3 regions of the Virgibacillus sp. GM2-2 genome follow, and region 1 is predicted to be linked to each of the others. Evidence: riboswitches for the same ligand, from Rfam matches in the RefSeq annotation. Region 1 holds a riboswitch; each other region holds the start of a gene.
What was found. A riboswitch is a leader RNA that binds a small molecule or an ion and turns the genes downstream of it on or off. The one in region 1 is predicted to bind cyclic di-GMP.

Region 1 (10,716 bases):
AAAAACCAATTACCATCGGTTCTTTCTAGGTAATTGGTTTTTTAATTGGTAAACCTAAACATAATCAGGTATTGTTTTCAAAATATCTTCTTCCAAGTATTCTAATCCCTCTAGCCATAATTCTACTAACCGAATTCCATCTACTAGCTCAATATTTAATCCTTTTGCATATTGTCTTGCAGGTTCAGTAAATGAACATGTTGTAATGACATAACCACCAACTGCATTTTGTTTGACCATATTGGAGTGTAGTATCGCAATAGGTCCAAAATCCATGTCCTTCATCAAACATTTTACTTGCCCTAAGTACAATCCATCTTCAACTATGTGCTCAAAATCGACACCGTGATCCCCGACCGGTGGCGACACCCAAGTTGTTCCTCCTCGTGCTACTTTAAATACCTCTGCGACAAAATGTTCAAACGTAAAGGGGTCCTGTTTGACAAACAAATCATTCTCGATAATTTTCGGATTATACTCTTCTTTTTCTTTACGAAATTGTAAATATAAGCCCATTGCTAATGTTTGTTTCAATTCCTTACTTCTATGAATGTGTTTTTTTAGTAATTTCGTCTTCAGGTTTTCTCTATTTCTAGTGATTCTAAAATGAATGTAAGATCCAATCAGGTAAACTGCTATAAAGATTTCTACTAGTAACATATTAAGTCCACTCCTTTTTTAACCGGTATAGGCAAAAATACTATAAAATATACCGTATATGAGGTGTAATAGGTTATGAATTCCGGCTTTGTGATAATATTAATAATAGATTGTTAGGACGAAAGGAATGAGAACATGGAACAGAACAATATCGTTAAAGTCAGACGAGGGAATCACACGGAAAGTTGTCATCATGTACATATCGCTGTTGTCAATTCAAGAGGCGATTTGCTTCATCATGTCGGAAATCCAAACGGAAAAATATATGCACGTTCTTCTACAAAGCAGATGCAGGTTATACCATTAGTAGAAACTGGTGCGGCTGATTATTATCATTTCAGTGACACTGATCTAGCGCTTTGTACTGGTTCACATAGTGGTGAAATCATCCATACTGACAGAGTTTTAGCTATTTTAAAGCGAGTTGGACTTGATGAATCTGCTCTGAGATGTGGGGTCCATCCACCTTTTTCAAAGAATACATATGAAGACCTTCTACATCGTCAACAAGAGGTAACACCTGTTTTTAACAATTGCTCTGGTAAACATATTGCGATGGTGGCGGCAGCAAAATTTATGAAGGAATCAATTGAGGATTATTATGCTATCGAACATTCTGTGCAACAACGGATTACGAAGACAATTGCTGAAGTGTGCGATTATCCGAAAGCAGATATTGATATTGGGGTTGATGGTTGCGGGGTTCCTGTTCATCGATTACCGCTTGAACGCTACGCATACGGTTTTGCTAGAATGGCAGATCCCGAAACATTAGGTGCTGAACGTGGAAAGACTGTTCAACGGATAACAAATGCAATGACGTTATTTCCAGAAATGGTAGGTGGAACCGATCGCTTCTGTACCGATTTTATGAAAGCTGGCAATGGAAGATTTTTTGGAAAAGCTGGTGCAGAGGGTGTCTACTGCATTGGTGATACGGAAACAGGCATTGGAATTGCTGTAAAGGTAGCGGATGGCAACGATCGAGCAGCAGCCCCAGCAGCGATTGAAGCGATGGTGCAGCTCGGATTACTAAATGATGAGCAACTGGAGCATCTGAATAAATACCATCATCCAAAGCTACGTAATGCGCGAAATGAAATAATAGGCGAGCTAGTTCCAAGTTTTCGATTGGTGTAACGTTACGTTGGAAAAAAATAAAATTTAGGAACCTGGCAATTTAGCCAAGGTTCCGTTACCTTCCTTTATACCCTTTCCGAAATATCTCCTGTACGTTATGGACCGTTACATATGCATTAGCGTCGATTTCTTCAATGATTTTTCGGAGTGGAACGATCTCATATTTATTGATGACGAGGTATAGGACCTCTTTATTTGCTTTCGTATATCCCCCACGTCCCTCCAGAATCGTTAAGCCACGCAACATTTTGTTCGTAATTTGTTCCAATACTTCGTCCGGGTGCTTGGAAATAATCATTACGGCGGTTCGTTCATTTGCTCCTTCAACAACGATATCGATGACTTTGGCCCCTACATACACGGAAATCAACGTATACATCGCTTTTTCCTGTCCGATGATAAAAGCTGACCCCGCAATAACGATAATATCGATTACAAGCATTCCTTTTCCAATACTCCATCCTAGAAGTAAATTTGATAATCGTGCTAGAATTGCTGAACCGCCAGAGGTACCTCCTGCACGGAAAATAAGACCAAGTCCCAGACCTACAGTTAAGCCTGCGAAAAGTGCGGCTAGTAATGTATCCTCACTTACTTCCTGTCCGATATCAACAGTAAGATGCAGGAATAGGGATGAGAAAATAATAGAAACAATTGTATACCAAATTACTCGTTTATCGAAAAATTTGTATCCGACAGCTAACAATGCAGTGTTGAAGACGAAATTAACAATTCCTGGAGACCATTCAAATAAATAATAGGTAACAATGGTTATCCCGATGACCCCACCTTCCGAAAGGCGATTGGGTATGACAAAGTAGTTGATTGCAATCGCAAAAATGAGTGATCCAATTATGATTAACAGGATATCTTTTATTGTTTTATTCATAGGGTACCTCCTTCACAGAAATGAATTAACTATAAGTAGTTTATCATGAAAAATCGTCGAGATTCTAATACACAATCTAACGATCAACTAATAATTAAAAAATATTGCAAAAATTTGTTGAAGTTTGTCAACTCTAATCCGATAGTACTAGTAAGGGGGATTAGATATGAAGAAACTACGATTAATTAAGTACAAACTGCCATTATTTATGATGATTTTATTAATCATCCCATTACTACTAGTAGGATATTTTTCGTACCAACAAACAGCAATACTAGAAAAAGCGGTGCTTCAAAAAGAAGATATTGAAGCAATGTCTTCCAAATCGAAAGAAATATTTTCATCTTATGAAAATGGGCTAACGGAAATTACAAAGTCAGCCGAGATGAAACACGATACATACACGTTTGAAGTAGAAGAGACAAAAGAATATGTGAACATGCCAACTGTTAACGATCCTGAGAAAACTACTTTTTATGAATCATACTTGAAAGAAATCTCAAAGGAATACGATGAATACTTACTTAATTTGTATATGGCAACAGACAAGGGTGCCTTTTACTTAAATAACATTCCACCAGAGGAAGTAGATTTAACCAAATATGATCCTAGGACAACGGAATGGTACACAAAAGCAATGGAAGGTAAGGGCGAAGTAATCTGGACACAGCCATATATTGATACTGGTACTGGAAAATCAACGATTACATTAGCGAAAACCATTACAAATGAGGGTGGACAAGTAATTGGTGTAGTTGGAATGGACTTTGAAATGTCAAAGCTTGCGACACTAATACGTAATGATATTTTACAAACTACCTTAATTACCGCGGCGCTCTCTATCCTAATTGGACTTGCAATTGTATTTTTCTTTGTACGAGGTTTTGTCCGAAATATAAGAGAAATCCGCCATGGAATGAAAAAAATAGAAGAAGGCGATCTTACTGGAGAACCAATTGTCATTAAAAGTGGTGATGAGTTAAGTGAACTTGCGCATTCTGTCAATGCGATGAAAGAAAACTTATACGCAATTGTTAATCGGGTTGCGCATGCATCAAAACGTGTTACCGGACAAAGTGTTGAACTTATTCAATCATCCAATGAAGTAAAGGATGGAAGTATGCAAATCGCTTCGACGATGCAAGAGGTATCATCAGGAGCAGAGACGCAGGCGAATAGCGCGACAAATTTAGCCGAACTAATGGAGCAGTTTAATAGTAAAGTAGAACAGGCTTACGCAAATGGTCACGATGCTGCGGCTTCCACAGATAGTGTTCTGGCAATGACTGCAGAAGGTAATGAACTGATGAAAAAATCAGTTACACAAATGCAGGACATTGACCAAATTGTTAGCGCAGCATTAGAAAAGGTTAGAGGTCTAGATTCTCAATCAAAAGAGATTTCTACACTCGTTTCTGTTATTAAAGATGTGGCAGATCAAACAAATCTACTAGCCCTAAACGCTGCAATTGAGGCTGCCCGTGCTGGAGAGCATGGTAAAGGATTTGCGGTAGTGGCGGATGAAGTTCGAAAGCTTGCAGAACAAGTAAGTGATTCTGTCGAGGAAATTACAACGATTGTTAGTAGAATACAATCGGAATCGAATGGCGTTGCGCTGTCGTTGGAAGATGGATATAAAGTGGTTGACGAAGGTTCAAAACAAATCAATGTAACCGGTGAAACGTTTGAAAAAATTAATCAATCCGTAACCGAAGTGGTGGATAAAATACAGACGATCTCCGGTAACCTAAAGGATATCTCAGAAAATAGCGTGCAAATGAGTAAATCTATTGAAGACATTGCCGCTGTGTCTGAGGAAACTGCAGCAGGTGTTGAAGAAGCGGCTGCATCCGCTGAACAATCTAGTAGCTCAATGGAAGAAGTTTCTACTAGCGCAGACGAATTAGCAAAATTAGCAGAACAATTAAATGAGCAGGTTATCCGGTTTAAGCTGTAAGCGAGAGAAAACCCTTGGAATCATTCTTATATGATTCCAAGGGTTTTTTTTATGTGGAGAAGCTGGTTTGGAACTTTCGTTTACTTTTTTTATCTGTGCAGTTGAATTTCAGGTTGATTCACAGGCCGGGTATTCGCTTTGTACATGTGAAACTCAGATTTTCTTTGTTTTGCAACGCTTTCTATTGAAAGGAAAGAGGTAAGCGGACCCGACCCCAGATACCTTATTTGGTCAATAGTTGCCTAAGGGGGTCTGTTCGCGGACACAGGATTCCTTATACGGTTGTAAAGTAGTGTTTTCATCGTGGTTTTATCTAAATAAGGTACTCTGTGTCCGCCTAACCCAATAAACATGCCCAAAAAGTAAAAATAAGGTATCGTGAGTCCGCTACTGAGCAGACTTCGCTCAAGTGAATCTAGGGAGGGTGATTATATCTCGATTTACACTGTCAAAACAATTAATTGGCTAAAATTACCTAACCTCCTAATAAATAAAGCTTAATATTTTGTCTGATCTTGTCGATAAAAGTAGTAGAATTCGTCAAACAAGAAAATATCTAGTATGTCTGAAATCTAAAAAATTATCTACATGATAAAGGCAAACCATTCGAAAGGGTGGGACGCAAAGCTCTAGGGTCTAACGTTTGGGAGTATAAACCTAAATTATGGTCGCCTGGCTACCAATAGTACGATTCTTCATTGTAATTGTTACGTAAAGTCTATTGGCAAATCTATTATTTTTAATAGAGTGGCCAATTTTTTTAATGTACGACATACGGACAAAGGGGTGTAATAACTATGACAATTACAATGGAAGAAAGAAATAGGTCTGTTAAAGAATTATTGAATGGGACGTATGCATCGATTAAAACAGTAGTGCCGATTAATCACGAGATTGCTAAACCGAAATTATTGGATCAACTTTTATACATTCAGTTTGGGGTTTTAATTGGAATTATTGGGGATGTCAAAGGGAAGCTAGTTTTATCAGGCGAAACGACTACTTTCGGTTCAATTGGCCAATCGATGTTTGGTATGCCAATTGGTGAGGAGATGCTTTCTTCTTTTAGTGGTGAGTTAGGTAATATGATAGCAGGTTCATTATCGACAAGCATTGTAAAAGAGGGCATTAATACGGACATTACGTCCCCTACCATTATTGAAGGTAACACCAAATTGTCAGGATTTAAACAAGCAATTCATGTAAATGTGGCGTTTGAACAGACTGGCGACCTTGAAATTTATTTATTGTTGGATTGATTAAAATCATAGCAAAATACTATCTAGAGAATGGAGTACTACATCAATGAAAGATTTATTCAAGTTTAAAAGTATTAGAACAAAAATATTGCTTGGCTTTTCCATTATTATTTTACTAGCAGTTATTCTAGGGGCTTATAATTATATTACATTAAAAAATATACAAAACGACACTGAGGAAATAGTCGATGAGCAGTTACCGCTACTTATATTAGATGAAAAACTCGCGTATAACATGGTCAATCGAACTTCATTACTTCGTGGATTTCTTTTATACGATGACCATGGATATCGAATGTTATTTGAATCTGGGATTGAAGAGAGCATTAAACTAGAAGAGCAGCTTCTTAAATTGAGTGATTCGAAAAAAGTAAGAGAACTTATCGATAAAAAGATAGCGTGGGGAAAGGCTACAGACAAAGTGTTTGCGGCATATGATAGTGGAAACAAAAAAGAAGCAATGAATATACTGTCAACGGAAGTAAAGGCTCTTGAAGACGAAATAATTAAAGGATTTAGGGAGTTAGCTGAAAATAGGGAAGCACAAATTAACGAAGCTGGAAAAGATATTTTGGTAAAAGGGGAAACAAATTCTCTAATTGCTCTAATCGTTTCGGCTCTAGTAATTCTAATTGGTATTGTCATTGCGATTTTAACGTCAAACATGATCACCAAGCCTTTGGTAAACGTAATGAGACGAATGAAGTCAATAGCTAAGGGTGACTTAACAAATAGCGATTTAAAGTCAAATTCAAAGGATGAAATTGGACAACTCGTGGTTGCTACAAATGAAATGACAGGGAATATGCGGGAGTTGCTTACCAAAATCAACAACGTATCCGATTCGGTTACTGGGCAGGGTGAGGAGTTGACACAGTCTGCTAACGAAGTGAAGGAAGGTTCTATGCAAATAGCCACAACCATGCAGGAGTTGGCAACCGGTTCTGAAACACAGGCGAGTAGTGCGAGCGATCTAGCATCCACGATGTTATCATTCACTTCTAAAGTAGAAGAAGCAAATAGTAAAGGTCAACGGATTCAATTGTCATCAGACGAAGTTTTAGGTATGACAACGAAAGGTAGTCAATTGATGGAATCATCAACAAAACAGATGGCGATGATCGATAAAATTGTGCAGGATGCGGTTCAAAAAGTACAAGGATTAGATCAACAATCACAAGAAATCTCGAAGCTTGTATCCGTTATTAAGGATATTGCTGAACAAACAAATTTACTTGCCTTAAATGCAGCAATAGAAGCTGCACGAGCGGGTGAACATGGTAAGGGATTCGCAGTTGTTGCTGATGAAGTTAGAAAGCTTGCAGAACAGGTATCATTATCTGTGACGGATATTACTGGTATAGTTGATACGATACAAAAAGAATCAAGTAACGTGACGGAATCGTTACAGAGCGGTTATGCGGAGGTTGAGATTGGTACGAATCAAATTAAAACTACTGGTCAAACGTTCAACGGTATTAATTCGGCAGTTGTCGAGATGGTAAATAATATTAAAACGATCACAGCTAATTTATCTGACATAGCATCGAATAGTCATAAAATGAGTAGTTCAGTAGAAGAAATTGCCTCTATTTCAGAGGAATCTGCTGCTGGAATAGAACAGACCGCTGCATCATCGCAACAGACAAGCAGTTCAATGGATGAAGTTGCATCAAGTTCTGATCATTTAGCAAAATTAGCCGAAGAACTAAATGGTTTGGTTCGTCAGTTTAAACTTTAGTAGAAATAGTAGAAAAAGATTTGTAAAGCACCCAAGATGTTAGAAATTATCTAACGATCGGGTGCTTTTTTGGAATACAACATAATTGTAAATTGCAACAAATTTCGATAATCTAATTTTACACTGATGGGAAAGTTTTTATGGTTATCAGTATAAGGGCAACTAAGGCTTTCGCCATTAAAGCTTGGCGATAAGCCAAGTTTTCTAAATTATAATTTTTTATAATCGCATAAGGAGGCATGCTCCAAAATGAACACGCTTATTAAAAATGGTGAAATATACAGCCCACATTATATGGGGAAGCTTGATTTATTAATGATTGGCGAAAAAATAATAAAAATAGGCAAACTGGATGAAGAAAAGCTACTTTCTATTGGTTTGGATCTCAATGTTGTTGATGCAGAGGGAAACATAATTACACCTGGTTTTATTGATCCACATGTTCATTTAATTGGCGGAGGTGGTGAAGGAGGATTTTCAACAAGAACTCCTGAACTGCAATTAAGTAACATCGTAAAAGCAGGGATTACAACGGTAGTGGGATGTTTAGGAACAGACGGTACAACCCGTCATATGTCCTCTTTACTGGCTAAAGCAAGGGGATTGGAGGAAGAGGGAATAACCGCTTTTATTTATACTGGAAATTACCATGTTCCGACTCCTACTATTACGTCATCTATTAAAGATGATGTCATACTAATAGATAAAGTGATTGGGGCAGGGGAGATTGCACTCTCCGATTCCAGATCGGCACAACCTTCGATTCATGAAATTGCAAAGTTGGTAGCTGAAGCAAGAGTTGGTGGTTTACTAAGCAATAAAGCAGGAGTTACGCACTTTCATATAGGTCCAGGAAAAGAACGTCTTTCTTTTTTGCATAAGATTCTGGAAGACTATGAAATTCCACCATCCAAAATCTATGCAACACACATTAATAGAAGTAAAGAACTTATGGATGATGCTATTAATTTAGCTAATAAAGGTGCATTTGTTGATATCACCGCTGATGAAGAAACGGTTGATTTAATTACATATTATAAGCAAAACGGCGGGGACATGAATCAGTTGACAATATCTTCTGATGGGAATGGAAGCTTGCCCAAGTTTGACGCTGCGGGAAAACTTGTTGGCTTCGGTGTTGCCAGTCAGCAAACATTGTTTAATCAAGTAACTTCTGCCGTAAAGGATTATCATTTACCGCTTGAAGAGATATTATCACTGGTCACCCGTAATACAGCAAGTGCGTTGTGTTTGGATTCCAAGGGAAAAGTGGAAGAAGGCGCGGATGCTGATGTACTAGTTTTGGCAAAGGATTCGTTAGAGCTTGAACATGTTTTTGCGAAAGGTCGCCACATGGTCAAGGATAAGCATGTGATTGTTAAAGGGACGTTTGAGTAGGGTTTATCTTGAGTGGAGGAAAAATAAATGAACTATGCGGTTGGCGTTGATATAGGGGGAACAAAGATTGCAATTGCAGTTGTAAATCAGAATGGGGAAATTGTAAGTGAATCTACTATTCCAACTGATCTATCTATTTCTCCAGAAGAAATGATAGCAAGTATATGTAAGGAAATAAAGAAAGTGATAAGGGATGGCGAAATTGGTGATGACGCAATAATCGGAATTGGTATTGGGGCACCTGGTCCATTGGATAGCGAGCGTGGAATCGTTCTATCACCACCCAATCTTTCAAATTGGAAAAATGTCCCGATACAGCAATTAGTTGAACAATCATTTTCCGTACCTGTTCGTTTAGAAAATGATGCAGATGTAGCGGCACTTGGAGAAAGATGGATTGGTGCAGCTAACGGATGTGATAATTTTGTTTACATTACAGTTGGCACAGGAATTGGGGCAGGAGTTTTTATTAACGGAAAGCTGTTTAGAGGTGTAAGCGGAAATGCCGGAGAAATCGGTCACACTGTAGTCGATCCTTCTTTTGGAAAATGTACGTGCGGTCAATACGGTTGCTTGGGTTTAATAGCATCTGGTAAAGCAATTGAAAAACGTGGTAAAGAGATTATTGGGAAGGATGTATCTGTAAAACAAGTATTTGCTCTTTATGAAGATGGCCATTCTGAAATAGTAGATATGGTGAACCATGTGTTTCAAGTCCTAGGAATCGCCTGTGTCTCCGTAATCAATACATTTGATCCGAGCAAAATTGTAATTGGTGGAGGTGTATCTATGGTAGGTGACTCCCTCTTTCAGTCACTATCAACCTATGTCGGTACTAACGCATTAAATCTAGCAGGCAGACGAACGGAAATCACTCCAGCTCAATTAGGTGAGAAAGTCGGAGTTGTTGGAGCCGCGGGGTTATTTATGGATATTATATATTAAGATAGGAATGTGATTGCTGTGATTGTTATTGGTATTAAAAAGTGGACAAGGTGCCTCATATGGCACCTTGAATATTGATAAAGTCAGTAATCTAGTTGCCTATCTATTCATAGATTGGTATACAATATCGGCTATATCTGCAGATAAACTACCTGTACTATAATACGAGCCACTCTCTAGTTGACCGTTGTTTTGTTTATTCGTTAGGACAATGATTTGTAGGTTGTATTCGGGATCAACTATTACTTGTGTTCCAGTAAAGCCTGTATGACCAAAAGCTTGGTTTGAGTGAAAATCTCCCATGTACCATGATTTATTCAATTCCCATCCATAACCTTGGCCGTATCGCTGTGGTTGTGTAAATGTATCGATTACTTCTGGATCAAACAATTTAACTTTTCCGTAGCTACCTCCATTTAGCATAGTCTGACCGATAATGGCCAAATCACGTGCAGTTGAAAATAGCCCAGCATGACCTGCGACACCGTTATTCGCATAAAAACTATTCCCGTCGCTGACCTCTCCGATTATTGTGTAATCTCTCCATCCTTTAAACATATCTGGATCCTCTTCCACATAGTATCCGAAATTTGGGTCATCAATCATTTTATATTCAAATGGATTACCCCAAGAAGTGGCAGCAATTCTCTTTTTCAAATCTGCTGGTGGTGTGAACATGGTATCCTTCATTTTCAATGGTTCATAGATGTTTTCCTCTAAATAGTCA
Region 2 (10,716 bases), on a different contig from region 1:
CCTCCATATAATCCTTGGATAGGTATGGACGAAAAAGCGTCACAAAATCGTGGCAACAATTCCCGGACAACATCAGCACGTGGTGTAGCTAAACATATCCTCTTGCCACGCTTTAATGCCTCTGTTATACCTTGATACAGCATTTCCGTTTTCCCTGCACCACAAACTGCCCAAATAAGCTGTTCTTTTTCCTGCTTGATAATTGCTTGGGTGATTCGTTCACTTGCGAGCAGTTGTCGTTCTGTAAGTTCTCCACTCCAAGTACAAGGGTTTTCATGCTTCGGCCAATTAGGAACCTCACCTGTCCAGTTATACAATGGCTCGCATTCGATAACTCTGCCCATTTCGATACATTTACGGCAGTAAACGTGTTCGCTATTACAATAGTGACAGGGTAGAAAACCGAATAAGGAGCGTTTTGTATTATTACATCGTTTACATTGAAAAGAATGAAAAATTTTAGTGATGGAAGGAAGTGCAGTGAACTTCTTTTGTGATAGTAGCTGTTGGAAGGATTGTTCATCAATTGAAATTTCATTACGCAATAATAGCTTTCCAGTGTAACGCTTTATAAGGAGAGAGGAATCAGAGGGGGTTAATGTCAACTATTTACACTCCAATCTAGTGTAGAGCTATCGCATGATAGCTCTACTAAATTATTATTTCGTATACCAACCAATACCAATAGAACCTTGTCCTAAATGAGTACCGATAACCGGGCCAAAATAGCTGATCTGACAATCTAACGTAGGATGCTTTCGCTCCAGATCATGTTTTAAATCTTTCGCCCCTTGTTCACAATTACCATGAATAATTGCCACTTTTAGCGGTTTTCCTTTATTGATATCTTCCTCAAGTAAACCAAGAATTCGATTAAGTGCTTTTTTGCGGGTTCGTATTTTTTCAAAGGGAACAATCTTTTTGTCCACAAAATGTAAAATCGGTTTTACTTGCAACAAGCTTCCTACAAATGCCTGGGCACCATTTAGTCTGCCACCCCGTTGTAAGTTGCTTAGATCGTCAACCATAAAATAAGCACGCATCGTTTCTTTCATTTGTTTAAGACGGGTGATAATTGATTCAGGAGTAGCATTTTCTTTAGCCATTTTAGCTGCTTCTAACGCGTAAAAGCCTTGTGGTAGACAGCTAATTTCCGAATCAAACGGGTATACTGTGATGCCATCAACCATTTCTCCGGCACTAACAACTGCTTGGTATGTTCCACTTATGCCGCTTGATAAGTGGACTGAGATTACTGCATCATATTCAGTTGCAAGTTCTTCTAATTTTTCAACGATATAACCAATTGAAGGCTGTGACGTTTTTGGTAAGTTCTCTGCATTTGCAACCATCCGGTAAAACTCATCAGTAGTTAAATCTATTTCTTCTTGATAAGAGACTTCGCCAAAAACAACACTAAGTGGTACCATATGTATCGATTCGTTTTCCCGAATATCTTTCGGAATGTATGCTGTACTATCTGTCATGACAGCAACTTTCATATATATTCACCTCTATTAAAAATCATCCAACACTATACTATCTTCTTTTATTATATCTTACATGAATGATAGTGAAATTGCACCTTCAAAATAGGTATGTTAATTACTGTTGCATATTTCTATTTGTATACTCTCGCGCAGTCGCTTTCACCACAGCGGTGTGTTTCAATAAGTAAAAATATGCCCTGACACATGATGTATCAGGACATAATAGGAATTACAGTTTAGTTGAGGAACAAAAACAAATTGTTTGTATTAAATAATCTCTACCCATCCTTTTCGGATTGCAGCTACAACGGCCTGGGTTCGGTCATTCACATTCATTTTTTGAAGGATATTACTAACATGGTTTTTCACTGTTTTTTCACTGATATACAATGAATCCGCTACACCGCGGTTACTTTTTCCTTCAGCCAATAACTGTAATACTTCACATTCGCGTCGTGTTAACAAATGCAATGGTTTACGATAATCGGCTCCTATATCAGATCGGTTTGCGGGAGCCTCTTTAGCTAATCTACGAAATTCTTGAACAAGATTATGCGTCACACGTGGGTGGAGATAAGATCCTCCTTCACTTACCACTTTGATTGCTTCGATTAGTGCATCTGAATCCATTTCTTTCAACAAATAACCCTGTGCTCCAGTTTTTAATGCATGCGTAACGTAACTTTCATCATCATGAATAGATAAAATAATCACCCGTGTATCAGGGTAATGTCTAACTAGATTTGCAGTAGCCTGCACCCCATTCATATCGGGCATATTTATATCCATCAACACAACGTCAGGCTTATGCTTAGCCACTAATTGCGCTGCAACGTTCCCATCATCACCTTCTGCGATTATTTCAAAAGAAGATTCAAATTCTAGTATTCGCTTAACCCCTTCACGAAAAAGTTTATGATCATCTATTAACACAATTTTTGTAAGGTCTTTCTTTACCATCATATTTGTTCCTCCTACAATGAATTCTGTGACTAGCTTCAGCTACTACTATTAAGCAGTTGCCTTCACTTTTCTATTTCTTATCTATCTTTCCCTATTACATAGATGATTTCATTTTTCTTTTTATATCGGTATATCACCAGTATACATAAAGTTTTGTTTCCATGGACTAGGAATTATTTCCTAACTTTCCTAAGTCTGATAATTCTGATTAAAATAATTTGGTGAAAACCTATCTTTCTTTATGTGAAACGCTAATAAAAATAGCGGTACCTTCATTAATGATCGAGTTAATCTTAAATGTTCCGTCAAGCATGTCAACTCTCTCTCGCATACCAATTAACCCAAATGAATTATCCGTTTTTATGTTAGGATCAAAGCCTCGGCCATTATCCTTGATTATCATTACTAAATTATTTCGTTTCATTTCCAATTTAACAACTATATGTGTTGCATCTGCATGCTTGATTGAATTTTGGACAGCTTCTTGTACTAATCTAAAAAACGCTACTTCATACTTTTGATTAAACCGTTGTTCTTTTCCAATAGAAACAAATTCAATTTTAATCCCCGTATATTCTGCAACGTTAGCAATATATTTTTTTAAGGTAGGCGCTAAACCTAAATCGTCTAGAGCCATTGGACGTAGGTCGTAAATAATTCTACGTACCTCGTATAAAGACGACCGAACCATCTTACGCATGGTACTAATTTCTTTTCTTACATGATCGATATCACCTTCGCGAAACGTCCGATCAACTATCTCTGAACGAAGTAAAATATTTGCAAGCATCTGGGCTGGTCCATCGTGAATTTCCCTTGAAATCTTTCTTCGTTCTTCCTCTTGAGCTTCAATTATTTTTAAACCAAACTCATGTTTTTCTTTTGCATTTTCAATCAATTCGTTTACTTGCCTAAAGTCATCGTTTAAATAGGTTAGGATTACCGTAATTTTCCCAGCCAATCCCTCCGCACGTTCAATTGTTTGATCTAATACGAGTAAGCGTCGTTCCAAATCGTCTCGCTTTGCTCGTAACGCTTTTTCTTGCTGTTGTAACATTGCGAGGTCTGTCTGCATGGCATGGGTATTTTCATAGACTTGGCGTATTTCCTGCTCGGAATAGTTTTCAAAGTATTTACTAACCTCTGACAGCTTTTTTCTGGAAAAACGAACCTTTTGTTCAAGCTGTTCCCCGTTATTGATATGCTCAATGACTTGATTCTTCGTTTCTAGTAATTCTTGCGTTAGTAATTCATATTCTTTACGAGATTCTTCACTGATATTAAAAATCTCGTCCTTGCTGTTTTCAACAACTTCAATCATCTCATCAATAATTCCATCCAAAGCTTTTTCAGATTGTTTTATTACCATTTTTTTCACCAACCTATGTGTATATACATTCGAGATTCATTACTTTTTTAATAGGGTCTTTTATCACACTTAATGGTATATTATTCTTTTTTCTAGTAAAAAGGTATAGGTTTTAACTTCCAATTCTTTATTTCCGTCTATACCCGCTTTATAATAATGTTAACCAAGGAGGTTAAATTACGTTATGCTTTCTAATTATTATACCATTAAACAAGAAGGAACAAGTCAAATTGTCATTCAAAAGTCCCGATTTATTGGATATGTGAAACGGGTGGAAACGGAAGAGAAAGCTCAAGCATTTATTGAGGAAATAAAAAGTAAACATAATGACGCAAATCATAATTGTTCTGCGTATATGATTGGCGAACATGACCAAATACAAAAAGCAAATGATGACGGCGAACCAAATGGTACAGCCGGAGTCCCCATTCTAGAGGTAATAAAAAAACAACAACTAAAAGATACGGTTATAGTGGTTACTCGTTATTTTGGAGGAATAAAACTAGGCGCGGGTGGATTAATTCGTGCTTATGGTGGAACTGCTTCTGAAGTAATTAAGGAAACTGGTGTTGTGGAGAGGCAGTTAATGCAAGGTTTTTTAATCACAGTCGATTATGGTCTAATTGGAAAATTAGAAAACGCATTTCGTACCTCTGACCACGTTTTAGCCAAAATCGATTACCTTGACCAAGTAATTTTTCATATGTATGTAAAAACAGAAAGAGTAGAAGAATTCAAGACTTGGGTCATTGATTTAACAAGCGATCAGGCGAAATTAGAGGAAAATGACTATAAATACGTTGAGATAGATGTACACTAAAAACCAGTAGAAGAGGTAATGACTCTCTTTATAAAATTTGTTCCTGAGTAATGAAGGTAAGGTTACGAGTCGACAAATTGAAATGAACGGACGTCAGGTACCTTATTCGAGCAAAATTGAGCCAATTGCGCCTGTAAGCGGACACAGGATGCGGTATTTAGTAAAATAAGCCCGATTTATCCAGTTTTTAGCTAAATAACGAATCCTGAGTCCTCTTAACTCCAAAAATAGGGGTGAAAAGTAAAAATAAAGGCGTCTGTGTCCGCTACTGAGTAGTCTCTAGCCTAACTATGACAGATGAAATACATCGCATTTATACCTTTATTTTCGTTAATGCCATTTCATCAGCAACAACGGTTACGTGGGGATGCCTCTGTAGTATAGATGCAGGAAAACTTTCCTGTATTTCTTCGTTGATGAAAGAATGCATTGCATCCGCTTTTCTTTCTCCTGATACAAGAACAATAATTTCCTTGCTTTTCATAATTGTATCAATGCCCATCGTGATTGCTTCTTGTGGTACTTCATCGATACTGGAAAAAAATCTAGCATTTGCCCTACGTGTTGATTCAGCTAGTTTTACGATATGCGTTCTACTGCTAAAGGATGTGCCTGGCTCATTAAATCCAATATGTCCATTTGTACCAAGCCCTAAAATTTGTACATCAATATGACCATTTTCACGGATAAGCGTTTCATAATCGGTACACTCTTTTTTTATATTACTTGTATTCCCATTCGGAACATGTACATTTTTACTTTCAATATCAATATGTTGAAAAAAATGCTCGTGCATATAAAAATGATAGCTATTTGGATCTGTTTTTGGTAATCCGATATATTCGTCGAGATTAAATGTTGTTGTTTGTTTAAATGATAGATTTCCAAGATTATATGCATGGATCAATTTTTTATATAGTCCTTCAGGGGTCGAGCCAGTTGCTAAGCCTAGTACAGGATTTTTCAACTGATTCATTTTTGTTATTAGGATATTACAAGCCATTTCACTCATTTTCACGTAATCGTTGACCCTGATTATTTTCACTAGGCTGAAACCTCCTTGTACGCAATAGTTCCACGGCAAATGGTATAAGAAATGTTTAATGAATCGTCTATTAATAACAGATCGGCGTCCTTTCCAACTGCAATACTTCCTTTTCTATCGAAAATTCCAATCTGTTTTGCTGGATTAATAGAAGCCATCGTAATCACATCCGTTAGCGTTACTCCTGTCAGTTGAAGCATGTTTTTGACACCATCGACCATTTTTAAGATGCTTCCAGCTAATGTTCCATTGTTTAATAATGCCCGGTCCTCTGACACAGTAACTTCTTGCCCACCTAGCTCGTAGTTACCAGCTTGTAAGCACTTTGCACGCATTGCATCCGTTATAAGAATCAATCGTTCACTGCCTACATTATCATAAATAAGTTGAAGCATCTCCATTGAAACATGGATTCCATCTGCAATTAATTCAGCACGTAATTCCTTTAATTGGAATACCGACCCTACAACCCCAATGTCACGATGATGGATTCCGGACATGGCATTGCATAAATGTGTAACTTGATCTACACCATACTCAATTGCCTGTTTCATCGTAGCAAAATTGCAATCGGTGTGACCGGCTGAAACATTTACTTCTGCCTGTTTTGCTGCTTTTATAAAAGCACCATCTAAATCGTGCTCAGGCGCCATTGTAATGGTCTTAATTTTATTGTTTGATAACTTTTGCCATTCCTGAAAAAGATTACAATTTGGTCGTAAAATATGGTGAACTGGTTGTGCACCTGCTTTACTTTCTTCGATAAACGGTCCTTCTAAATGGATTCCTACCACTTCAGCAAAACCCGGTTTATTTGTATAGTTAGAGACATTCTCAAGTACAGCCTCAATTGATTCTTTTGGTTGGGTAATCGTTGTGGCTAAAAAGCTAGTCGTCCCCTCTTTAGGTAAAACTTCAGCAATCGTATCGAGAGCAACCTCTGTCGCATCCATCACATCAGCACCGTTAGCTCCGTGAATATGTCCATCGATAAAGCCTGGAAGCAAGTTTTTTCCCTTTCCATCAATGACTACTGCATTTTGTGGGAAAACTTCTGGAGTTTCATCCTTTTGATAGATTGCACGGATTTTTGAATTTTTCACTACCAAACAACCTTGTTCAATTATCGTTGTTTCCATGTATAGGGTCGCATTATGAATGATTAATAGTTCAGCTTTATTCATCACCAGTCAATCCTTTCTATTCTGTTACGTTAGCACACAAACATATAGTTGTCTATACATTAAGGTATGTGTATACAACCCTAAGCATGTTTGTTAAAATCAATATAATTTACAGGTTCGGAAGGAGATACACATGATTAACAAAAATTCGCCTTTACCAATCTATTATCAACTTGAAGAGAAAATACGATTACTTATTCAAACAGAAGAATTAAAGCCGGGTGAGTTGTTACCATCAGAACGGGAGTATGCAGAACGGTATAATATTAGTCGTATGACGGTTAGACAAGCTATTACCAACCTTGCTTCTGAAGGATTGCTTTATCGTCAAAAAGGGCGTGGCACATTTGTTTCTGAAAAAAAGTTCGAACAGGATTTGCAAGGGTTAACAGGCTTTAGCGAGGATATGCGAGAAAGAGGATTAACACCGTCCAATCAATTAATTAGTTTTCAACTACTAGAAGCAAGTGAACGAATTGCTAATATCTTACAATTGAAAATTGGTGAAAAAGTTTACGAGATTAAACGTATCAGATATGCCAACGAATCCCCTGTCGCAGTGGAAACCATATATACACCGCAACAAATCGTTGGGGGATTGACAGCAAAAAATATTGAAGAATCGTTCTATGATTATATCGAATCAAAACTAAATCTCTCAATTGGTTATGGTGATCAACTAATCGAGTCAGCATTAGCAAATGCATTTGAAATAGAACACCTTCATGTAAATGAAGGCGATCCTATTTTGTTAATGCAACGTACAAGTTATCTTGATGATGAAAATGGCACTCCGCTAGAATATGTAAAATCTGCTTACCGAGCAGATAAATATAAATTCAAGCTGCAGATGCGTAGATGATGCAAGGCTTATCCACCGATATGTGTCGGTGGATAATTATGAAATTGGACGATATCTTGTCCAACCTTTATTCTTATGTCGATACGTAACCCATCCGAAGATAAGAAGCCATGCAAGGAATGCACCAAACATATCAAGTCCAACATCACCAATGTAAGGAGTCCGATTTTGCGTAAAACCTTGATGGATTTCATCTGATATCGCATAAAAACTTGTTAAGATATACGAAGCGCCTAGACTTGCTTTAAATGAAATTCGTAGCGTTTTTTTACAGGCAACATAAAATAAGCACATGAGAATAAAATAGACCGTGACATGCGCACCTTTTCTCACAAAAAACTCTACGAATCCCTCAATGCCTAAAGCCGCGACACTTACTTCGGATTGATGATAGGTAAATACAATGTTGTCAACAAAAGGAGTCAGAAACGAAAAATTAAGATATTCCGATAAAAATGGTTTGATATCCTGTTCTTGATATGGTGTCGCAGAAGAATAAAAAATGACACCCATCCATGCAATTGGAAGTAACCAGTATGTATACTTTTTCATGAAAAATTCCCTCACCTTACTAATTTTGTGCATGAAAAAACCGTATGCCAATTCAGCTCTACGGTCAAGACAAAAATTCAGTTATTCTTGTTTTTTTCTCCATTTATTGAATTCAAGATATTCTTTAAACTGTTCCTTTGATACCCCTGATTCCATTGCTTCTTGCACAATTTTTAACCACTCGTCATCCAATTGTTCATCTATATTAGTAGTTTGATCATCACGTAGTATATCGTTAACAGTGACACCTAATACAGCACCGACTTTTTCAATAAACTGGATCGATGGGTTCGACTGGAGATTCCGTTCTATTGAGCTTAGATATGACTTAGCCACTCCAGCTTTTTCCGCAAGTTCAGATATAGACATATTTTTATCTTGGCGCAGTTGTTTTATTTTTTCACCGATCAAGAGACACACACCTACCTTTAGTGAAAGTATATCACAAAAAAGTGTGTGGTTCTATATAAAGCACAACTTTAATGATTAATAGTTTCATCTTTTTTTGACTCGCTTAAAAACGACCTAACCTCCTCTGTTGTTATTCCAATCTTTTTTGCCTCCTGTAACAACTTAACCCATTCGCTATCAAGACCTGTCTGCTTCACTATTTTTATCATTGTTAGCCCCCATTTAGTGTTCCAGGTAACCCAGCCGCCGTAGCATTAACGCCGTAGACCTGTGATTTTGCGCCCTTACTTTTCAATAAGTTTGCCCTTTTCTGAGGAAACAATTTTTACTACTACTATTGTACTATATGCTTCCCAATTATAGGGTGTCTTGTTTTGTCATATTGCTACTAGTTTTGTAAAGAATAATTAGAATTTATGAAAAATATGTCCTTTGAGCGCTATTCCAACCGTTTCCTTCGATAACTCAATAGCGTGATACCACTTATTGTAATTAGCACAATTCCAATTAATAGATACGTAAACATTGAACTTGCTGTATCCGGCAAAGTGTTACCAAACCCTCCACTTGCAGCAGTTGCAGCGCCTGTTGTGTAAAGACGTAATTGAAATTCAGCCTTCAATGCCTGATATTCATTACCTAAACTTTCAGGAATATCTACTCTAAAATCTAGTTCATCCACTTCGCTTGCTTCGATTGTCCGCATTTCCAGTTCTGTGAATTCACGTAGTTTTCCTTCGTATAACACCTGATCGTCTAATTCAACTTTCAACAACAGTTGATTATAAAATTTTTCAGAACCGCTTAAGAACGCACTGCTCATACCATATTCAGCACTTGTTTCTCCATTATTAGTGACCGAATATGTCTTCGTTACCCAGTCTCCAGGTTTCAAGTTTTCCACATTAAAAAGTATATCGTTTGGCATTCCGTCGATAGCTACCTCTCCACTTGTAGCAGATACCGATGCAATTGGTATAAAAAATATCGTCGTAACCAAAATGAAAGAGAATATAAGTGTATACCAACGACGTTTATGATTCATCTGTATCACCCTCATTTACTTCAGAGTCAGGGACTTCCTCTTTAACTGCTTTTGTTTCTATCTTTTTCTGCTCTTCTTTTGGTTTCGATTCGTTTGGTTGTTTTGTTTCTGGTGGTACTTGTTCAGTCTCTTTTGGTTCCTGATTTGTTTCTGAAGTTTCTTCTGTTTGTTCAGGTTGTGGCTCTTCTTCTAAAGGTGGTTCAGTTAAAGTTTCCTGTTCTTCTTTGGTTCCTTCATTATTTTTTGAGGAATTCTCTTTGCTCTTTTTCTCGTTCTCATTTCCAGATTTTTCGGTACTATTATCTTTCACAGTTTCAGAGGTATTCTCCTGATTCGTACAATCTCCCTTCTTCACTACTTCAATTGTTTCACTCCAAGGATTTACGTCTTTATTTTCATTATTACCATTATCTGGCCCTGGATGCCCTGGACGTTGATATGCTTTAAATTTATAATTCCCAAGCTTTGATGTTTCATAAGAAAGTATGGTAGAATCCCCACTATCTAGAGCCTCAATAACTCCCTGACCTTCAGGAAGATCTAATTTTATTCCTCCCTTTTCCTCCTTAGGATTTCCATCCTCGGAATACCAAACTTCATACGTACTAGGACCTTCCATATCCCTATCACCAACATTTTTTAACTCAACTTTGATTTCTTGAGTTGGTCCACATGTTTCAACCTGTCTGTCTTTACTTTCTGCAAATTCCAAAGAACTCTTATCCCATGTATCTTCTGGTGGTTGTTCATCATCCCATTCACCAACAGTAATTTTTCCTTGAACCATCACAACATCATTAAAATAAGCCCGTGTATCTGACGTAAAAAAGACTGCTGAAAGAATGATCATATACCAAATGAACGCTACTTTTACAGCATTAATAATCAAATAGTACTTTGATCGAAATTTTCTAACCCGCTTACTGCGCACAAAAGTTCACCTCTTTACAAATCAAATTTTCCTTGCAATGTATT
Region 3 (10,716 bases), on a different contig from region 1:
GGCTTATTCTCCGATTTAAAATTAATTGGTGAATTGAATGATATTGATGTGGCATTTGTCCCAATTGGTGACAATTTTACAATGGGACCAGAAGACGCATTGATTGCAGCGGATTGGATTAAAGCAAAAACGGTAGTTCCCGTACATTACAATACGTTTCCTGTCATTGAACAAAATCCGGAAGAATTTGTTTCGAAAGTAAAGACAGGAAAAGGTAAGGTAATGCAGGTTGGAGAAATTTTAGACGTATAAAAATAAGTGTGTGAGGAAAAATTCTCACACACTTATTTTATTTCAATACATAAATATCATAACCAGAAGGTTCAAAACAACTTTTTGCGTTTTCCCGAATAGAATATTCTTTTACTGCATTCTTAGTCTTAATTTCTTTTTTAATACATAGTGCCCCCTTGGAACCTTTAAAATCCAGTGTCCCAAATATATAAAAGTTTCCTTCAACCGTAACTTTAACCTTATTTTTAATGGTCAAGTCATCTAGAAATGCAGCACTTCCTTTGACAAGATATTCATTTTGGCATTCTTCATTTTTTTTGTTTTTTAGTAAGGTATCATTAAACTTCGTATTTCCATTAAAAACACAATTCTCATTCATATCCCCTAAGGCGAAGTTCTCAGGATTCTCTTCTAAATTTAGAACGTAATCTTCTTTCGTAGATAAGGTCGTTTCAATAAAAAAACTCTCTTCTTCTGTCTTTGTGGTTAACTGAATGGAGAGTATCTCATTTGAGTTTACCCCGCTTACACATCCATCAATAATTGATAATTTGCGCTCACCATTTATAAACATGGTTTCTACTTTGTTTATTAATTTATTGCTTTCCTTAAAACAAATAGCTGACTCCCCATCATAATATTGACTCCGTATCTCAGCCATCAACACATTCGTTTCTTGCTGCAACGAAATAGAATCACTTGTTTTTTCTTCACTTTCCGCTAATTGAACGATTAAAGTTGACGATAAAACTAGTAAGATAGCAAAAAGACTGATTGCTGCTAGTAATTCTATTAACGTAATCCCATTTTCATTTTTTAATTGTCTGAATTTCATCTTTCACACATCCAATTACATGATATAATAGGTGAAAAGTCACGGTGTAGGAGAGAGTTTTCTTGATTAATAATTATTCCAAGTCAACTAGTAACGGTTTTACTCTTATTGAAATTATAGCATCAATTGCGATTTTGGGAATGGTTATTGTCGTTTTTCTTCCAATATTCCCGCAAATTTTGGCATGGAATAATAACTCTGAACAAGAACTGACAGCAGGAAATTTATTAGAACAGGCTGTTTATGATGTTAAACAAGAAGAATCAATTGTTTCTAATTTAATCGGAAAATCTATTCCGGAATGTGAGGATGGAAGGTATACAGTATCTGGTGAACTTCCGACGTACTCACTGAACGGAATAGTATATTCGACTTCCGTATTTGTTTGCCAGTCAACTAAAGAAAAAGAACTTAATTTATATCGAGCAAACATCAACGTTACATCAGCGGAAGGAAACACAAATGAAACGTATACATACCTACAAGGTGATTCCAATGAATAGCTTCAAAAACGAACGTGGAGCTGCTCTTGTCCTTACGTTGATGATTATTACATTACTTCTTTTATTTGTTATGACTCTATTTTTTCAGCTAACAAATACTGCTAAGCAGGTACAAACTGTCGAGCATACGATTGATGCACGGCTTATTGCCGAAATGGGAATCGAGTATTATCGAAGCCAAGTGGATAATTTCACAAATGAAGAACCAATCGAGGAATTTTTAAAAGATTTTGACTTGAATGTTACGCTTGATGAAAATCATTCATTCAAGCTACAGAAAAAAACTATAACAGAAGATGACGAAACAATAATTATAAAAATAGAAAGTACTGGAATAGCGTTTGACGAAATTAAGACAATCAATGATACATTAACGATAAATTTACCATAAATGGGGTTTCACGATGATTACACGTAAACGACTAGGCGATTTATTACAAGAGGCAAACCTTGTAACGAATGAACAGATTAATGAAACGCTCCAGAATAAAGGGAACAACCAAAAGCTTGGAGATGCATTGTTAGAACGCGGGTATATTACAGAGCGTCAATTAATTGAGGTCCTGGAATTCCAGCTTGGAATACCACATGTTTCTTTGTATAACTATCCAATTGATGAAAATGTATTAGGGTATGTAACAAAGGAAGTTGCACAAAAAAGTAATATTATGCCTTTGAAAATCCAAGATAATGAGTTAATCATTGCAATGAAAGATCCAATGGATTATTACGTAATCGATGATTTAGAAATGGCTACAGGACACAGTATTTCACCGGTAATTGCAGCTAAGGACGATATTCTTTATGCGATTAACAAGTATTATTTCAAAGGGGAACTAGACGATAATACAAAACAAACAACAGATAAGGCAGAAGCCCCTGTAATACGAATATTGGATCAACTTTTAAACACCGGTGTACAGCTTAAAGCAAGTGATATTCATATTGACCCACAGGAGACAAATATTCTTATTCGTTATCGAATCGATGGTAGATTGCAGACAGAAAAAGTACTACAAAAGCATTTACAAAACTCGTTGATTGCTCGGATAAAAATATTGGCCGATTTGAATATCACCGAAACAAGGCTACCACAGGATGGGAGAATTAAAACAACTGTAGGAGTAACTCCAGTTGATTTGCGTATTTCTTGTTTGCCTACGGTTTATGGTGAAAAAGTAGTAATTCGTATATTAGATTTAAAAAATGCATTAATGCAATTAAGTGAATTAAATTTTTCAGAAGAAAATTACAGACGCTACTTAAACTTAATTGAACAGCCATCAGGGCTTATTCTGTTAACTGGCCCAACTGGATCAGGTAAATCATCTACATTATATGCATCGATTAATCACTTAAATAAGGAAAATGTAAATATCTTAACTATTGAAGATCCGGTTGAATTCCAACTAGAAGGAATTAACCAGGTTCAAGTTAATAGTAAAATAGGATTGGATTTTGCTACTGGACTACGATCCATTCTACGACAGGATCCGAACATCATCATGATTGGTGAGATACGAGATCAAGAAACGGCTGAAATAGCAATTCGCGCGTCAATGACTGGACATTTGGTGTTTAGTACATTACATACTAACAGTGCAGTTGATACGGTACCTAGATTAATAGATATGGGAATTGAGCCATATCTGGTAGTCAACTCGTTAAATGGAATAGTTGCTCAACGACTAGTTAGAAAAATATGTCGTGACTGCAGAACGGAACGTCAACCGACCGAAATGGAACAAGATTTATTCCGTAAAAATGGGATGACGGTGGAAAAATTACATTATGGTAGAGGTTGTAATAGCTGTCATCAACAAGGTTATCGTGGAAGGATAGCGGTTCAAGAAGTAGTCGTGATTAATGAGACAATTAAAAATATGCTATTGAATAATCAGTCGCTGTCACAGGTTCGAGCATATTTAAAGGAACAAAACAATGCTGTATTGTTACAAGATGGACTAGCCAAAATTAAAAAAGGGTTAACCACTATGGAAGAGATCCTGCAGGTATCTATTAACATCTAGGGGGGATTATATGCGTCAACACTTTGATCATTGGTTAACGGTAGCATACAATAAAAAGGCTTCGGATGTTCATCTTACGATCGGAAAACCACCAATTTTCCGGATTAATGGAAATTTAGAAATACAGGAATTTGACGTATTAAGACCCGAGGATACGTATCAAATTGTAAAAGAAGTTATATCTGAAAAACATTGGAAACAGCTAGACGAAAATCGAGATTTGGATTTTACATATGGAATTAATGGTGTTTCCCGTTTTCGTATCAATACTTTTTACCAGCGTGGACAGCTTTCATTAGCGATTCGGTTAGTTCCGAGAACAGTTCCATCAATTGAGGAATTATATTTACCACAGGTTGTAAAACAGTTAGTTGAACATCCACAAGGTTTGATTCTAGTAACCGGCCCAACTGGAAGTGGAAAAAGCACAACCCTTGCTGCAATGATTGATTATATGAATCGAACCATGCGAAAACACATTATTACACTGGAAGATCCAATTGAATACATGCATAATCATGACAAATGTGTCATTGACCAAAGGGAGTTAGGATTTGATACCAATAGTTTTGCGAATGGACTGCGCTCAAGCTTACGTCAAGATCCAGATGTCATTTTAGTCGGGGAAATGCGTGATTTAGAAACAATCTCGACAGCAATTACAGCTGCAGAAACTGGCCACTTAGTGCTCGGAACACTTCATACGACGGATGCTGTTTCAACTATTGAACGAATTATTGATGTCTTTCCATCAAACCAACAAGCTCAGATTCAGATACAGTTATCGTCTATCTTAAGAGCAGTTATTTCGCAGCGGTTGTTGATTACGAAGGATCAGACAGACCGCGTTGTAGCGACAGAAGTGTTAGTAAACAATTCTGCAGTAAAAAACTTGATTCGAAATGAGAAGTTACATCAGGTTCAGAATGTATTGCAAACGTCAAAAGAATATGGAATGCATACACTTGAAATGGATCTTAGGCGGTTATTACAAGAAGACCGAGTTTCGTATGATACAATTGCTCCTTTTATACAAGAAAGGAATTTGTAAAAGATGAACTTTCAATATTCTGGTAAAAGAATATCAGGGCAGAAAATTAGCGGTAAAGTGGAGGCAGACACAAGAGAAGAAGCGATTAAATCGCTTGAACGCGAAGGGTATATTATTTTTGATATTTCTGAAACAAAACCATGGAATAAAGACATTATATTAAATAAAAAAGTAAAAAATAAGGATTTTGTAGTATTTTTACGACAATATTCAACGCTAATCCGTGCAGGGATTTCTATTTCAGATGCTACAAAAACGATGGTAAAACAAACCGATAATTATGCCTTACGTCAAGCGTTATCCGATATAGACAAGCAGTTAGAGAATGGTCAATCCCTTTCAGTGGCAGCTGAGCGACACCCAAAAGTCTTTCCTTCTCTATTAGTGAATATGATTCATGCAGGTGAGGTTAGTGGTAAGCTAGACGAAATTTTAAACGAAATGGCAGATTACTATGAAAAAGAATATCGGAATAAACAAAAGGTAGTTTCTGCATTGCTTTACCCAAGTGTAGTTGGAATCATTACTATATTCTTAAGTGCATTTTTACTCATTTTTATCGTTCCAAGGTTTGTTAGTATGTTCCAGTCTTTTGGGGAAGATATTCCACCTTACACACAATTTATCATTACATTAAGTCAACTAGTTGGAACTTATTGGTGGATCCTTTTTCTCCTTATTGCCATGGGAGCCTTATTGTATAAATATTTTATGCAGTTTGACAGTTTCATCTATCGGATGGATGTAATTAAAATGAGGTTTCCGTTTGTAGGTGTATTAGTCCATAAAGGTGTATTGGTTCGAATGTTGCAGACACTTAGCACCTTATTTAATAGCTCTGTCCCAATTATTCGATCTGTCGAAATAACCGAACGAGTAGTAGCAAATCGCGTTATACAGTCCGCGTTAGCGAAATCAAGGCAGTCATTAGAAGTTGGTGAATCATTAACGAATCCAATGAAGAATCACTGGGCTTTTCCAGCATTGGTCGTACAGATGATTCAAATCGGTGAAAAGACAGGGACATTAGACCATATGTTAATGAAAGCCGCTGAGTTCTACGAGGAAGAAGTAGAACAACTGTCTAATAGAATTAAAGTTTTAATAGAGCCATTAATGATAATTGTATTAACAGTAATGGTCGGAAGTATTATCATGGCAGTAGTCATACCAATGTTTTCACTTTTTGAAAATTTTCAGTAAAACTGGTAGATATTTGTCAGATTGTAAACTATAATAGACTATAAGACGAAAGTAGGAGACAATGATAGATTATCGATAGAATGGGCACTGAGATAATCTGGAGTCAGTAGTGCAACCGACCAACTGGGTCTATGGAATAATCGATCTATAAAAAGGTGGGGTCAACATGGTCGAACGATTAAAGAAAATGTTAAAGAGAGAGAAAGGTTTTACATTAGTTGAACTTTTAGCGGTTATTGCGATTTTGGCAATTGTTGTGGCAATTGCGGTTCCGACGATAGGTGGAATTATCGATGATGCAGAGACAAAAGCTGATACTGCTAGTCAAGAGCTAATTGAAAATGCCGCTAGATTAGCAAATGTAGCAGCTGGTGATAAAGGTAAAGATGAATATTCTATTAAAGACCTTGTAGATGATGGATATTTAGAAAATGTACCAGAAGGTTTTTCAGAAAGTGACACTGTAGCCAAAGTAGGAAATGAATGGGTATTCGGTGGTACGGATACTTCTAACCCAGAAGAACCTGAAGAGGAAGAAGAATAAATTTCAATTATATTTTCAACGCCTTGCATCATTTGTTGCAAGGCGTTTTCTTCCATTATACATAGTTAAGGGGAAACACAATGGAAATTGCACTATCAATCATATTTTTTATCCTTGGATTAATCTTTGGATCTTTTTTTAATGTAGTTGGGTTACGGTTACCATTAAAACAACCTTTTGCCAATGAACGTTCATGCTGTCCAAGGTGTAAGAATTCGCTTGCATGGTACGAACTGATTCCTGTATTGTCATATGTCTTACAGGGAGGAAAATGTCGGCATTGTAAATCACCAATTTCCATTATTTATCCTATCGGTGAGTTGGCTACTGGTTTATTATTTACTCTATCCTATCTTAGAATTGGAACTGAGCTCGAATTAGTCACCGCATTCATGCTCATTTCCATGCTAATGATTATCTTTGTAGCCGATATAAAATATATGTTAATACCGAACAAGATACTTCTTTTCTTTTTACCGATATTTATCGTTTTGCGCATAGTACAACCGCTTGATCCATGGTTTACTTCGCTAACAGGAGCAGTTGCAGGACTTGGAATTACTGCATTAATCATCATCATAAGTAAAGGTGGTATGGGCGCAGGAGACATGAAGTTGTTCGGTGTTCTAGGGATCGTGTTAGGTTTAAAAGGAATTTTATTGGTATTTTTCCTTTCAACAATCATCGGGGCTATCGTAGGTACTGTGTTGCTATTATGTATGGTGGTCGATCGGAAACAGCCAATACCTTTTGGACCATACATTGTGGTTGCGAGCATCATTTCCTACTTTTATGGCCCTGCTATTATTGATTGGTATACAAAATTTTTACTGTAAGTAGGTGTAGAGCAGATGGCAATCGGAGTAAATGGTAGAGTAAACATTGTAATCACTAATCGTGTTTTGCGTTACTCGTACCATAAAAACGCATCATTAGATGGTCTTGTTGAACAAGGCGAAGTAGAATTACCACTAGGTACAGTAAAAGACGGAAAAATTATGAATAGAGCAGCTTTACTTGAAATCATTAATCAACTTGTACATAAACAAAAATGGAAGCGAAAAAAACTTTTTTTTTGTGTTCCAGATGATACAGTTGTCATTCGTGAGTTGAATGTGCCTGTAGCACTTTCAGGAGAAGAGGTAAAAGGGTATATAAAAACGCAAATAGGAAATAGCTTTCACCTTCCGTTTGGTAATCCAGCAATCGATATAGAAATACTAGACACCAATAAAGAAGAACAAACCGTTTTATTATTTGCTTATCCAAAAGAGAAACTTAACGAATTTGTTTCCGTTTTTCATGATGCGGGGTTAAAGGTTGAGGCGGCTGATCTTACGTCGTTATCCATTTACCGTTATTATTATCTTCATGAAAAAAATAAAAATGATGATGTGTTACTGATTCATTGGAATGTTGATTCGTTGATTTTGACAGCTTTTAATAAACATAAAGCCATATTTACACGATATAGAAGTTTGGAAACTACCAAAGAAAAGATTGATGAACAGCTTGCTATCGAGCTAATTAACGAGCAAATCATTGAGATTAATCGAATAATCGATTTTTACCAGTTCAACATAACGAATGGAGCTTCAAGTATCACTAAGTTATTGATATCTGGTGATTTTCCTTTTTTAGATCTGGTCAAAAATGAAATGGAATCTCGTGTATCGATCCCTGTTGTTTTAATTGATGAGTTAAATGAAAACCAAGAAACGGATATCCGATTTATTGATGTACTTGGCCTTGCTCTAAAACAAGAGGCGTAAAGGGGAATAGTAATGAATACAGAAATCAATCTGCTAGAGAAACAACCGAATAAATACGCCCCCTTTATAAAGCTTGGGACAGCTTTTTTCATCTTACTGTTAATTGTTGTAGGCATCATTTTGTTTCAACAACATCATTACGATACTAAGATTGAACAACAATCATCCAAGTTGGAACAATTGGAAAATACACTTAAGGAAAATCAGGAAAAGCTAGTTGATGAGCAGCTGAAGAAACAATTGATTTCGGACGTTAACATAATTAAATCAATGACTGTCCCTAATGTAAAACTCTATCGTAATATACAGGAGTTACTCCCTAATGTAGAACAGTTTGTCTCGTATGAGGTAACGGAAACGAATGATATCGTTATGGAAGCGCAATTCAAGACGTTAACGGATGTTGCTGCATATGTAAAAGCGTTGTTTCAACAATCTTATATTCAGGGAGCAGAATTAACCTCTATTTCATTGAATGAATCAACGTACCAGGCCATCATAACTATCACTGTTAATCAGGAAATTTTGATGAAGGAGCTTGGGAACAATGAATAAACCATTAACTAAAACAAAGTTATACGGCATACTTGGGCTAATTGTAACGAGTGCTCTTATTTACTTTATTTCCTATACGATACTGATCAAACCGATGCAAGCGGAGCTAGCTTCAATGAAGGATAACGTTGCACTGTTTCAGGATCAGGTAGAAAAAATCAACAACCAATCGAGTAATGATCAGGAGACAAAAAGTAATTCTGTAACCGAACAAATTCCATTAAGCGAAGAGCCGGCATCTATTTTATTACTTATCGAAAAAATCGCAAATACGTCTGGAGTGACAGTTAATCTACTCGAGACCGTTGAGGGTGAGTCGAGTGAACGGAGTAAAGAGATACCAAAGGGAATTAATGGTCAAACCTATACGTTAGAAGCAACCGCCCCTAGCTTGGCGATGGCAAACAAATTTTTGACAGCGTTTAATCAAACGAACCGATTACTTAATGTAGAAGGTTTAACCGTAAACGAAGCAGAAAATGGTGTTACATTACTGGTTACATTTACAGCTTTTCACGCAAATAATAATTAAATCCTCCCATAAGTGGGAGGATTTAATTATTTCTCACCATCTGCTTCTGGCTTTATGGTTTTAAAGGCTAAAAAAGCAGCGATAAGTGCTAATATGGAAAGCAGACTTACTAACCAGGTTAAATTCTGTTTCATTAATATGGCAATTACTGGTGGTCCAGCTGCAACACCGACAAATCGTGCGGAGCTATAGACCGCTGTAATCGTTCCTCTAACACTCTTCTTTATACTTTCCGTTATTAAAGCGTCCATACAAGGAAGAACTGCGCCGATTCCAACACCACAAATAAGAAAAACAACGATTAAGTAAATAAACTGCTCTGAAAATCGGACTGCAACTACAGCACATCCAGCCACAACAATTCCAATAAAAGTAATCCATTTCATCATAATTAAATTGTCTTTTATTTTCTTACCGGTAATGTACGATGCTAAGCAAAGTGCGGCTAGGGGAATAGCAAGAAATAATCCCTTTTTTATACCTTTAAAATCGTATACCTCTTCTAAAATGCTAGAGAGGTAAAATAAAATGCCAAATAAAATAAACATTAATATAGCGCCAATAACAAAAATAGATAGTAGCCATCGTTTATGTTTATGGAACACCTCTTTTGTATTTTTCATAAATTCTTTAAATTTTGGTCCCTTTTTATCATCCTTTGGTTTTTTGACCAAAAATAGGATAAGTAAAATAGAAATAATGCAAAATATCGGTATAGAGAAGAATGGTAAGAACCAAATCATTCCCGCTAGTACCGCACCTAGTATTGGACTTAATACTTTTCCAAAAGTATTAGACGTTTCTATAATACCAAGCGTAGAGCTAACATCTTTATCCTTTTGAAAAATATCACCTACTAACGGTAAAACGATTGGTGCTGTTCCGGAGGCGCCGATACCTTGAAGAATTCTTCCAACAATAATCATTAAAAATGGTTCATCTAATTTCCAGGACGCAAACCCTGCTAACAAAGCTCCTATCCCCGCAATGGCTAAAGAAGGAATGATCACGACTTTCCTTCCGAATCGATCAGAGAGAAATCCAGCTATTGGTATAAGAAATATAGCTACGATTGAATAAACACTAATAATGTAACTGGATTGTAGCTTTGAAATACCTAATTCCGTCTCCATAATAGGTAAAACGGGAATTAGCATCGAGTTTCCTAAGGTCATAATTAATGGAATTGATGCCATCGAAACAATTGCCCATCTTTTATCGTGGACTTCATTGCTCTGTTGTTCGTTACCTTTCATTGTGCAAGCTTCCTCTCTAAACATAGACTATTCCTTACTATTCACTCTTTTTTTGTTCTTTATCCTAGTTGGAAAAAACTACTTTTTACCAAGTTCTGAATTGAGTCGTTGAATCATATGGTAAACCATAGGACAAGGAGGGAGTTTTATGCGACATTACGCAGTATTACGTTTATTATTAGCTTGCTTTTTTTTATATTT

Region 2: it holds a riboswitch for cyclic di-GMP, as region 1 does, so the genes downstream of both, ACY9Z2_RS07590 (anti-repressor SinI family protein) here and ACY9Z2_RS00445 (chemotaxis protein CheX) in region 1, are expected to answer to the same signal.
Region 3: it holds a riboswitch for cyclic di-GMP, as region 1 does, so the genes downstream of both, ACY9Z2_RS11300 (competence type IV pilus major pilin ComGC) here and ACY9Z2_RS00445 (chemotaxis protein CheX) in region 1, are expected to answer to the same signal.

What each region holds. Positions count from the first base shown of each region.
Region 1 covers NZ_JBUZWC010000001.1:96,469-107,184, reverse strand. The annotation lists gene ACY9Z2_RS00465 (restriction endonuclease) at 55-660, opposite strand; gene ACY9Z2_RS00460 (asparaginase) at 796-1,800, shown strand; gene ACY9Z2_RS00455 (YitT family protein) at 1,856-2,689, opposite strand; gene ACY9Z2_RS00450 (methyl-accepting chemotaxis protein) at 2,856-4,646, shown strand; cyclic di-GMP riboswitch class I at 5,233-5,330, shown strand; gene ACY9Z2_RS00445 (chemotaxis protein CheX) at 5,444-5,905, shown strand; gene ACY9Z2_RS00440 (methyl-accepting chemotaxis protein) at 5,952-7,646, shown strand; gene iadA (beta-aspartyl-peptidase) at 7,896-9,044, shown strand; gene ACY9Z2_RS00430 (ROK family protein) at 9,072-9,989, shown strand; gene ACY9Z2_RS00425 (serine hydrolase) at 10,089-10,716, opposite strand, start outside.
Region 2 covers NZ_JBUZWC010000004.1:220,822-231,537, forward strand. The annotation lists gene ACY9Z2_RS07540 (ATP-dependent helicase ComFA) at 1-605, opposite strand, end outside; gene ACY9Z2_RS07545 (DegV family protein) at 660-1,502, opposite strand; gene ACY9Z2_RS07550 (response regulator) at 1,758-2,450, opposite strand; gene ACY9Z2_RS07555 (sensor histidine kinase) at 2,683-3,822, opposite strand; gene ACY9Z2_RS07560 (YigZ family protein) at 4,007-4,642, shown strand; gene nagB (glucosamine-6-phosphate deaminase) at 4,956-5,687, opposite strand; gene nagA (N-acetylglucosamine-6-phosphate deacetylase) at 5,687-6,871, opposite strand; gene ACY9Z2_RS07575 (GntR family transcriptional regulator) at 7,005-7,733, shown strand; gene ACY9Z2_RS07580 (VanZ family protein) at 7,770-8,285, opposite strand; gene ACY9Z2_RS07585 (helix-turn-helix domain-containing protein) at 8,367-8,696, opposite strand; gene ACY9Z2_RS07590 (anti-repressor SinI family protein) at 8,765-8,905, opposite strand; cyclic di-GMP riboswitch class I at 8,927-9,011, opposite strand; gene ACY9Z2_RS07595 (LPxTATN C-terminal sorting signal domain) at 9,136-9,741, opposite strand; gene tapA (amyloid fiber anchoring/assembly protein TapA) at 9,731-10,672, opposite strand.
Region 3 covers NZ_JBUZWC010000008.1:67,341-78,056, forward strand. The annotation lists gene ACY9Z2_RS11265 (metal-dependent hydrolase) at 1-252, shown strand, start outside; gene ACY9Z2_RS11270 (PulJ/GspJ family protein) at 290-1,069, opposite strand; gene ACY9Z2_RS11275 (type II secretion system protein) at 1,132-1,572, shown strand; gene ACY9Z2_RS11280 (hypothetical protein) at 1,565-1,963, shown strand; gene ACY9Z2_RS11285 (GspE/PulE family protein) at 1,977-3,602, shown strand; gene ACY9Z2_RS11290 (type IV pilus twitching motility protein PilT) at 3,613-4,653, shown strand; gene ACY9Z2_RS11295 (type II secretion system F family protein) at 4,657-5,856, shown strand; cyclic di-GMP riboswitch class II at 5,902-5,985, shown strand; gene ACY9Z2_RS11300 (competence type IV pilus major pilin ComGC) at 6,023-6,400, shown strand; gene ACY9Z2_RS11305 (prepilin peptidase) at 6,481-7,236, shown strand; gene pilM (type IV pilus biogenesis protein PilM) at 7,252-8,172, shown strand; gene ACY9Z2_RS11315 (hypothetical protein) at 8,185-8,727, shown strand; gene ACY9Z2_RS11320 (hypothetical protein) at 8,720-9,259, shown strand; gene ACY9Z2_RS11325 (MFS transporter) at 9,286-10,515, opposite strand; gene ACY9Z2_RS11330 (hypothetical protein) at 10,664-10,716, shown strand, end outside.